3 regions of the Sanguibacter biliveldensis genome follow, and region 1 is predicted to be linked to each of the others. Evidence: riboswitches for the same ligand, from Rfam matches in the RefSeq annotation. Region 1 holds a riboswitch; each other region holds the start of a gene.
What was found. Region 1 has a riboswitch for thiamine pyrophosphate ahead of SANBI_RS01965 (thiamine ABC transporter substrate-binding protein). Riboswitches for the same ligand answer to the same signal wherever they lie in the genome.

Region 1 (3,231 bases):
CCTCGGCTCTCAGGACTGTGCGGGTGGTGGAGGTGGCGGGTGCTGTCGAGGTGGACATGGTCGGATCCCTTCGTTGGTGACGGTTCTCAGCGACACCTTCACGGTAGGAGGGATCTCCTGGAGACTCCTTGACGCAGGTCAAGCACCGGCACCGTCCGTCGGCCCTGCCTGCCGGGAGGCGCCGGAGCAGCCTCGGCAACCCGTAGGTGCCGGGTGGTCCGGGTAGGTTCGGGGCATGGCTGAGGACGACCTCTGCGTGGCCCGCGTCCCGATCTTCCACGGGTTGTCGCGCCAGGAGCAGCTCCGGGTGGCAGGGGCGGCGCGGTCCGTGTCGTTCCAGAAGGGCGAGGTCGTCTCCGACCCCGGAGACCCGGCGTCGAGCCTGCTCGTGATGCACAGCGGGCAGCTCAAGGTCAGCCGGACGTCCGCCGACGGTCAGGAGCAGATCCTCAGGACAGTCACCGCCGGCGACGTCGTGGGCGAGCGCGCCTTCCTGACAGGTCGCCCGCCCCTCGACACTGTCGTCGCCCTCGACGACAGCCAGATGTGCGTGTTCCACCCAGCGAGGTTCTCGGCTCTGCTGCGCGACTATCCCGACATCAGCCAGCGGATGCTGCGGACGCTCTCCGACAGGCTCGCCTCGGTCGAGCGGCTGCTGTCGGCCATCACGTCGGACGACGTCGGCGTCCGGGTCGCGGCCTACCTGCTGGACCTCGTGACGGCGACCACCAGCAGGACCGGCCGGGCCACGGTGCTGCTGCCGATGGCGAAGCACGAGGTCGCCGCCTATCTCGGGACCACCCCCGAGACCCTGAGCCGGCGCCTGGCGGCGCTGTCGGCCTCGGGCGTCATCGCGCTCCAGGGACGCCGGGGGGTCTCTGTCCTGGACCTCGGGGCTCTCGAGGACGCTGCTCGTCGCTGAGCCTGCGTGCCGCGACGTCCGGCGGCAGCACTGCACACAGCCAGACCGCGACGTTCAACCGGACCGCGGGTGCTCAGCCGGGCCGCGGTGCTCACGCGGCCGCAGCGCCCATCCGTGCCGCAGCGCACGGCGGCGCTGCAGCCGCGCCAGGGTCAGCGCTTGCGGGCGTGCAGACGCTTCGCGACGCGCGAGGTCCCCCGCGTGGCGAGCACCCGGGTGAGGGCGGCGGTCGCGCTCGTCACCGCGGCGAAGGCCACGATGCTCGCGACCGTCGCGTCGTCGTCGTCCCCGTGCACGGGGGAGTGCCCGGTGACCTTGGTCCACAGCGCGGCGACGGCCTTCTGGGCGATCCACCCGGCACCGAGCGAGACAGCGAGCGTGGTGATCTTCATCGGTACCGACTGGTCCTGGGCCACGATTCCTCCGCGATTGGTCGTCTGAGCAGGTGATCCGCTCCTGTCGCACCACGCTAGCCGTCCGGGCTCGCAGCCGCATACCGCACCGCCGACCGCGAGGTAACCTGGGAGCGAACGACAGGGGAGCGCAGGAGCGCTGAGAGTGCGGAACCACCCGCAGACCCTCGAACCTGATCCGGTTTGCACCGGCGTAGGGAGTCGGGCTATCTCGCCACGCACGCGTGGTACCCCTTCTGAGGCACATGTCCAGGAGGACGCAGCATCATGCACAGCACCACCAGCACCAGGACAGCACGCACCACACGCTCCGTGCGGCTGACCACAGCGACGATCGCCGGGACCCTGGTCCTCGCGCTCGCGGCCTGCTCGAGCGACTCCGCGACCGGCGGCACAGGCGACGCGTCGGGGTCAGGGAGCTCCACGACTGTCGACGTCGTCGTCCACGACTCCTTCGGCATCACCGACGAGACGAAGGCCGCCTTCGAAGAGCAGAGCGGGCTGACGCTCAACATCATCACGACCGGTGACGGCGGCGCGCTCGCCAACAAGCTCGTGCTCACCAAGGACTCCCCGCTCGGCGACGTCGCCTTCGGCATCGACACGTCCTTCGCGTCGCGCGCCATCGACGCGGGCGTCTTCGAGCCCTACACCTCCCCCGAGCTGCCCGAGAGCGCCGCCGACCTCGCGGTCGACGACTCCGGCACCCTCACCCCCGTCGACTACGGCGACGTGTGCCTCAACATCGACACCGGATGGTTCGCCGAGGCGGGCATCGACGCCCCGGTCACCCTCGAAGACCTCGCCGACCCCGAGTACCAGGACCTCACCGTCGTGACGAACCCGGCGACCTCGACGCCCGGCCTGTCCTTCCTCTTCGCGACCATCGGGCACTTCGGCACCGACGGCTACCTCGACTACTGGAAGAGCCTCACCGATAACGGCCTCAAGGTCGTCGAGGGCTGGGAGGACGCCTACTACACGGACTTCTCCGCCAACGGCGAGGGCGACCGCCCGATCGTCCTCTCCTACGCGTCCTCCCCGGCCTTCACGCTGAGCGACGACGGTGCGTCGAGCACCACGGCAGCCCTGCTCGACACCTGCTTCCGCCAGGTCGAGTACGCCGGGGTCCTGGCCAACGGCGACAACCCCGAGGGCGCCCAGGCCTTCGTCGACTTCCTGCTCGGCGACCAGTTCCAGGCTGACATCCCCGAGACCATGTACGTGTACCCCGTGAGCCCTGACGTGACGGTCCCGGCCGACTGGGAGTCCTTCGCGCCCGTGCCCACGGACCCGATCGCCCTCGACCCCGCCGAGATCTCCGCGAACCGTGACGCGTGGATCAAGGACTGGACCGCCCAGGTCGTCGGCTGAGCCCCATGACCACCCTCCAGGACGGCACCACGACCCGCGAGGGTCGCACGGGTCCCTCCGCCCCGCGACCGGCCGGACGCCCCGAGCGTCCCGCCGGCCGTGGGGCCCTGCTGCGCCGGACCTCGTGGGTGCTCGCCGTCGCCGTGCCCGTCGCCTTCCTCGGGATCTTCTTCGTGTGGCCCGTCGGCGCGCTCGTCGGGCGCGGCTTCTGGGCCGACGGGACGCTCGACCTCGGCGGTTTTGCCGACGTCTTCTCTCAGCCCCGCACCTGGCGGATCGGCGGCCTGACCCTCGCGCAGGCGACGCTCGGCACCGCCGTGTCGCTGCTGCTCGGCATCCCCGGCGCCTACGTCCTCTACAGGTGCACCTTCCGTGGGCAGGCGGCCGTCCGCGCCTTCGTCACCGTGCCCTTCGTGCTGCCGACGGTCGTCGTCGGTGTCGCCTTCCGCGCGCTGCTCGCGGAGTCCGGCCCGCTCGGCTCCCTCGGGCTCGACGGGACCTTCACAGCGATCGTCATCGCCC
Region 2 (3,231 bases), 1.8 Mb from region 1:
CGTCGCGACAGGCTCGCCCGCGAGGATCGCGAGCTCGGGGACGTTCGGGGTGACGAGGTCGGCGCGCCGCGCGAGGTCGCCCAGCGCCTGCTCGGCCTCCGCGTCGAGCAGCCGGTCACCGCTCGTGGCGACCATCACAGGGTCGAGGACCACGACCGGCGGTCTCACCCTGGCCAGCCACTGGTCGACGGCGATCGTCACCTCGGCCGTGGCGAGCATGCCGATCTTCACGGCGTCGATCCCGACGTCGTCGCTCACCGCGTCGAGCTGCTCGCGCAGGAACGAGACCGGCGGCACGTGGACCGACCGCACCCCGACAGTGTTCTGGGCGACCAGTGCTGTCACGACAGCCATGCCGTACCCACCGTTGGCCGCGATGCTCTTGAGGTCTGCCTGGATGCCGGCACCGCCTGTCGGGTCGGTCCCGGCGATGCTCAGGACTCTCGGGATCGAGGTGCTCATGACCGCCCCTCCCACGCCGCACGCAGGTCTCGGGCGGCCACGACGGGGTCTGCGGCCGAGCAGAGCCCCGAGACGACAGCAGCACCCGCCGCACCGGCACGGCGTAGAGCCAGGAGGTCGGCCGGGCCGACTCCTCCGATCGCGACGGCTGGCAGCTGAGTCGTCTGGACCAGACGCGCGAAGCCCTCGTGGCCCAGGGCGGGTGGCGCGTCAGACTTCGTCCGGGTCGGGTGGAGCGCCCCGATCCCGACGTAGTCGACCCGCGCAGAGGACGCGGCTGCGCTGAGCAGCTGTTCCGCGCTCGACGCGCTCACGCCGACCAGCGCACCAGGACCGACGAGGCTCCGGACCGCCTCGACAGGCAGGTCCGACTGGCCGACGTGCACCCCGGTCACGCGGGCACCGGCACTGCGGGCGGCGAGGAAGACGTCGACCCGGTCGTTGACGATCAGCGCCACGTCCTCAGGGAGCACCGCGGAGATGCGCAGCACCGTCTCGAGGAACACCGCCGCCGGCGCGTCCTTCTCCCGGACCTGCACAGCGCTCACCCCGGCGCGCGCCACCTCCCCCACCAGGCTCACGAGGTCGTGGCCCGCCGCGGACGCCGACGCGGAGTCCGTGACGAGGTACACCGAGAGGTCCGCGGTCACGAGAGCATCGCCCGTCGAGCGAGGTCGTCCGGCCCGATCGCCGCGAGCGCGTCGAGGAAGAGCACCGAGAAGCTGCCCGGGCCGGGTGCGGACTCGGCCGCCATCCCCGCCGCGACCGTGTAGACGAGGCAGGCGGCCACGGTGGTCGCCCACCTGTCCTCGTCGACCGAGGCGAAGGCCGCCATGACGGCACCCAGCGCGCACCCACCACCGGTGACCCTCGTCAGGAGCGGGGTCCCGTTCGAGATCCGCACCGTCCGTCGCCCGTCGGTGACGGCGTCGACCGGACCGGAGACGGCGACCACCCCGCCGGTCCGCAGCGCCAGCTCGGCGGCTGGCACCAGCGCCGTCTCGACGTCGGCCACCGAGTCCACGCCGCGCCCGCCGACTCCGGCACCCGCCGCGACGAGCACCTCTGAGGCGTTGCCGCGGACGATGTCGGGGCCCAGGTCGCACAGCTCCCGGCTCAGCGCGGTCCGGACGGGCAGCGAGCCGATGGCCACCGGGTCGAGCACCCACGGTGTTCCTGCCCGGCGAGCCTCTGCGGCGGCTTCGAGCATCGCCGGGCGCTGCTCTCGGGTCGGGGTGCCGAGGTTGACCAGCACCCCGGAGGCAGCGTGCGCGAACTGTCCAGCCTCCCCGGGGAGGTCCACCATCGCCGGTGCCGCGCCGAGCGCGAGCAGGACGTTGGCGGTGAACCCTGTCACGACGGAGTTGGTCAGGCACTGGACGAGCGGCGTCTGGGCGCGGAGCTCGTCGAGCGCGGAGCAGGTGAGGTCGATCAGGTGTGCAGGCGTGCGCGTCATGCGCGACATCCCTTCGCTAGTACGAACTAGATCAGGTTCGACGGGTGTGATCTCAGCCCTCGCGGGCACCCCGTGTCACGTGCTTGTACGGCCACCCTACTGCGCACCTGCACGAGCCTCCCCTCCGCCCGCTGGGCACGGGGGGAAGTCGCACGGCCACACTGGGAGTGGACGTGGAGGAGCTCGCCGCTCGGCGCGACGTCATCACTATGGCCTCACCCGACGTGGCCCCTCGGGTTCGACGACCGGGTGCGCAGCGCAGAGCGCTGATGGCCGCGCGGCACCCACCTCACCCAGGTCGGACGTGGGACCACGTGGTTCTCGGGGCTGCGCGGTTCGTGGGTCTGCGCCGTGGAAAGATGTTCCGATGGCGATCGAGGTAGTCGAGTACTCCGACCAGTGGCCCCTCCAGTTCGAGACTGTGTCCGAAGCCTTGCAGGCTGCGCTGGCAGACGTCCCTGTCCGGGCGATCGAGCACGTGGGGTCCACCTCTGTCCCTGGCCTCGCTGCGAAGCCGGTCCTGGACATCGACGTGATCGTGTCTGAAGAGCACGTCTCCGAGGCCATCGAGGCACTGGGGACGGCGGGGTACGCCCACCGGGGCGACCTCGGTGTCGCAGGTCGCGAGGCGTTCCGTGCACCCGACGCGTCGCCGACCCGGCACGTCTACGTGTGCACGGAAGGGACGCTCCACCTCCGCAACCACCTCGCGGTCCGCAGCGTGCTCCGCGACCACGCAGACCTCAGAGACCGCTACGCGGCCGTCAAGATCGAGCTCTCGGCTGATCCCGGCATGGACAGTGCCACCTACATCGCGGGCAAGTCCGCGATCCTGCAAGAAGTCCTGGCGCTCTCCGACCTCACCTCCCTGGAGCGGGCCCAGATCCTCCAGCTGGCCACCGGACACTGAGCCCACCTGACGTCTCCGGCACGGCCTGCAAGCATCTCTTCAGAGCTCCGGAGGCCGCGTCCGTGAGCACATCCCGGCGCGCTCGCTCGCGCGTCCACGGCCTTCGGCTGGCCCGTCCCACCAGCGTGCAGCTGGAACTTCTGACTGCGAGGGGACTCTGACAGTGCACCGGCAGCACGTGCCCTCGCTGTCACGACGGCGTCTCCTCGTCTGGCAAGATCTGTCCCCATGACCAGCAGAGACGACGTGCGCACCTACTACGCCGGCTACGGGCAGAACGAGCTCGCTCGCCTGACGACCCCGGCCGGCCGGCTCGAGATGGCCCTCACGACCACGCTGCTCGCACCCCACCTCCCGTCGACCGGGACAGCGCTCGACATCGGCGGTGGCCCCGGACGGTACA
Region 3 (3,231 bases), 460 kb from region 1:
ATCGACGTGGGTTCGTCGAGCAGCAGCAGCCCGGGGCGGCCGATCACGGCGGCCGCGAGCGCGACCCGCTGGGTCTGCCCGCCGGACAACCGCGCCGTCTGCCGCTGAGCCAGGTCCCCCACGCCGACCTGCTCGAGGGCCGCCCCGACCCGCGGACCGATCTGGGCGGGTGGGACGGCGCGGTTCTCGAGGACCAGGGCGAGCTCTGCGTCGACCTGCGGCAGGCAGACCGAGGCCGAGGGGTCCTGCCCGACGACCCCGAGGAGGGCCGAGCGCTCGTGGACAGGGCTCGACAGGTCGAGGTGCTCCCCGTCTCCCCCGAGGACCAGCGTCCCCTCGACCTCCGCGGGGGTGCTGTGCGGCACGAGCCCGGCGACGAGGTGCAGCAGGGTGGACTTGCCTGCCCCTGAGGGCCCGAGGACGACGACCCGCTCCCCCGCGGCGACGTGCAGGTCGACCCCGCGCAGGGACGGGCGGTCCCTGCGCGGGTAGGTGACCGTGACACCCGAGAGGGTGATCCCCGCGAGACCCGGACCGGTCGTCACCGCGAGACCCGAGCTGGTCGTCACCGCGAGGCCGTGCGGCCGACGGCAAAGCTGTCGACGACACCTGTGCGCACGAGCGCGTCGACGACCACCTTGGCGAGCAGCCCGCCGAGGACGACCCCCGAGACCACCTGGATGGCCAGGCGCGTCCAGAACAGGTCGGTGCCGTACCAGCCGGACCTGAAGGCGCTGAAGAAGAACACCGCGAAGGCGCCCAGCCCACCGGACAGTGCGTAGGTGAACCACGAATAGCTCCGGTAGCGAGTCAGCGCGAAGGGCAGCTCGCTGCCCGCCCCCTGGATCGCTGCGGCGACGAAGAGCAACGGCCCGACGGCCGACCCGAGGAACACGACCTCGATGACCGAGGCGAGCACCTCGGCGACCACCCCGGCACCGGGGCGCTGGATGATCGCGACAGCGACGGGCGCGACGATCAGCCAGCCGCCGAGCAGCACGTGCTGGGTGAGGTCACCGAAGGGCCCGGTGACCGCGGCGAAGGCGATCCATCCCTGGACGAGCGCCCAGTACAAGAACCCGAAGACGACACCCAGCACGACGACGAGCATGAGCTCTTTCAGGCTCCAGGGCGCACGTCGCGAGCGGGCGGGGCGGTCCTGACGCACGTCCTGCGCGGCCTTGCCGGCCGCCTGCTCGGGGGTCATCGGGCAGCCTCGCCGTCGGTCTCGGTCTCGGTCTCGGTCTCGGTGGCGCCAGGCTGCGGGCTGCCGGCGGTCCTGGTGCCGTCGGTACCGTCGGCACCTCCGCGGAGGCTGGGGCTGTTGACGGAGAGCGTCACGTGGGTGGTCACGTGCTGGACCGTCCTCCCGACGCTCTGCCACGCACCGACCACCGTGGTGAGGATGTCGGCGACGTCCCCCGCGAGCCGGGTGACGTAGTGGTCGCTGCCGACGACGGTCCCGGCTGCGCGCGCCTGCTCGATCGCGGCGTAGATGTCACGCATGTGGTCCGGCGCCCCCGAGCCGGCGAGCGGCTGGTCGGCGAGCGGGTACAGCGCCCACTGGGCGACGGCCTCCACCCCCGTCGCCTCCAGGACGACCGAGGGTGCCGCCGGCAGCGCCCGACCCCCGGCCAGGTCGCAGGTGACCTCCCCGGGGCACCCGCGGGACAGCATGATGCTGGCTGACACGTGCTCCCCGCTGCGGCCGGCTGCTGCGACCAGGGCGGAGAGATACTCGGCGATCCGCTGCTCGGGTCCGGCGACCCGGGTGCTCACAGGGTCGGTCTCGACGGTCAGCCCGTCGGTCGGCGTCTGGGCCAGGGCACCGGTGATGATGCGGACGTAGTCCGAGCTCATCACCGAGAGGGTGACGCGCGCGCCGACACCCAGCTCGGCAGGCGTGGGGCTCGGCTGCTGGGCCGGGGTGGGTGCGGATGAGGTGCGGTGCGTGGTGGTGTGCACTGTCGTGCCCTTCTCGTCTCGAGGTGGGGCACGGGCGTCACCGACGCACGCCCGCTGCTGCAGGCGTGCGTGGGTGACGTAAGAGATGCCTCCCTGCGCTGGCATGATCCAGATCAGGTTCGACGGTCGAAGGTTGAGAACCTTCCTCTCAGCCCGGCTCACCGGACTCCCGTGTTCAGGCACCACCCTAGGGGGCACCGGGGCTCGCTGACCAGCCAGGCCGTGGGTCGAGACAGGCTCAGCCCGGCACAGCGTCAGGTCCTCGCGGCGTCGGCTCGGCACAGCGTCAGCCCCAGGGTGGACCCCGGCCCCTCCCGCGGGACCGCCCGCACGTGCGGGCACCGGCGCAGATCAGCCCGCGGGCTGATGCCCTGCGGTACGTGCCGACGGGAGGATCGTCACCATGACCTCCTCCCAGGCGACGAGCCGGCCCCGCATCCCCCGGCGCGGCGCCGCCGAGAGCGCGCCGCCTGCGCAGGTCGACGGACCGCCACGGCGGCGCACCCACGTGCGGGCCAACGCACCGCACGTGGTGCCCTTCGACACCGTGCGCGAGGTCGGCATCCCCGCGCGCTCCCTCGCGTCGTCCGGCACGCCGGCCGTGTCACCACCCGTCCCGTCGTCGGCCGAGCGGACCGCCACCCCCCAGGCGCGCCCGGCTGTCCGCGTCGTGCCGTCGCCACCTCCACCTCCCGCCCTTCCCGCCGCCGGACCGCCAGCCTCGTGGCCCCTGCCCGACGAGGAGTCCCCCGAGCACGCGGTGCGCAACCCACGACGCACAGCCCTCCTGGTCGCCGTCCCCGTGGCCGTCGTCGTCCTCGGTCTCGCAGCCGTCGCCCTCGGCGTCTCTGGCCGCTCCGACGCACCGCAGGGAGACGGCGCGGGCAGCGGCGCGGCCTCGGCGCCGCAGGACGGCGGCGTCGCGGAATCTCCGGCGACAGGTCTCGACCCCGAGCTCGAGCGGCGGTTCGCGCTGGCCGTCGAGGCCGCGGCCGCCGACGGGGTCACGCTCACGCTGACCTCCGGGTGGCGCTCCGCCGAGGACCAGGCCGCTCTCGTGGAGTCGGCCGTCGAGCGCTACGGCTCGCTCGAGGAGGCCCGGCGGTGGGTGCTGCCGCCGGGACGCTCTGCGCACGTCGCCGGTCGTGCGATCGACGTCGGCCCGACCGACGGCGCCCTGTGGCTCGAGCAGCACGGAGCCGACCTGGGCCTGTGCAGGGTCTACGCGAACGAGCTGTGGCACTTCGAGCCGGTGATCGAGCCGGG

Region 2: it holds a riboswitch for thiamine pyrophosphate, as region 1 does, so the genes downstream of both, thiM (hydroxyethylthiazole kinase) here and SANBI_RS01965 (thiamine ABC transporter substrate-binding protein) in region 1, are expected to answer to the same signal.
Region 3: it holds a riboswitch for thiamine pyrophosphate, as region 1 does, so the genes downstream of both, SANBI_RS03910 (YkoF family thiamine/hydroxymethylpyrimidine-binding protein) here and SANBI_RS01965 (thiamine ABC transporter substrate-binding protein) in region 1, are expected to answer to the same signal.

What each region holds. Positions count from the first base shown of each region.
Region 1 is NZ_CP138359.1:447,121-450,351, forward strand. It holds gene SANBI_RS01950 (heavy-metal-associated domain-containing protein) at 1-58, opposite strand, end outside; gene SANBI_RS01955 (Crp/Fnr family transcriptional regulator) at 236-922, shown strand; gene SANBI_RS01960 (DUF4235 domain-containing protein) at 1,075-1,314, opposite strand; TPP riboswitch at 1,448-1,552, shown strand; gene SANBI_RS01965 (thiamine ABC transporter substrate-binding protein) at 1,603-2,709, shown strand; gene SANBI_RS01970 (ABC transporter permease) at 2,715-3,231, shown strand, end outside.
Region 2 is NZ_CP138359.1:3,006,261-3,009,491, forward strand. It holds gene SANBI_RS13140 (bifunctional hydroxymethylpyrimidine kinase/phosphomethylpyrimidine kinase) at 1-462, opposite strand, end outside; gene thiE (thiamine phosphate synthase) at 459-1,112, opposite strand; gene thiM (hydroxyethylthiazole kinase) at 1,109-1,918, opposite strand; TPP riboswitch at 1,910-2,001, opposite strand; gene SANBI_RS13155 (GrpB family protein) at 2,286-2,828, shown strand; gene SANBI_RS13160 (class I SAM-dependent methyltransferase) at 3,057-3,231, shown strand, end outside.
Region 3 is NZ_CP138359.1:909,982-913,212, reverse strand. It holds gene SANBI_RS03920 (ABC transporter ATP-binding protein) at 1-545, opposite strand, end outside; gene SANBI_RS03915 (ECF transporter S component) at 566-1,207, opposite strand; gene SANBI_RS03910 (YkoF family thiamine/hydroxymethylpyrimidine-binding protein) at 1,204-2,070, opposite strand; TPP riboswitch at 2,039-2,139, opposite strand; gene SANBI_RS03905 (M15 family metallopeptidase) at 2,369-3,231, shown strand, end outside.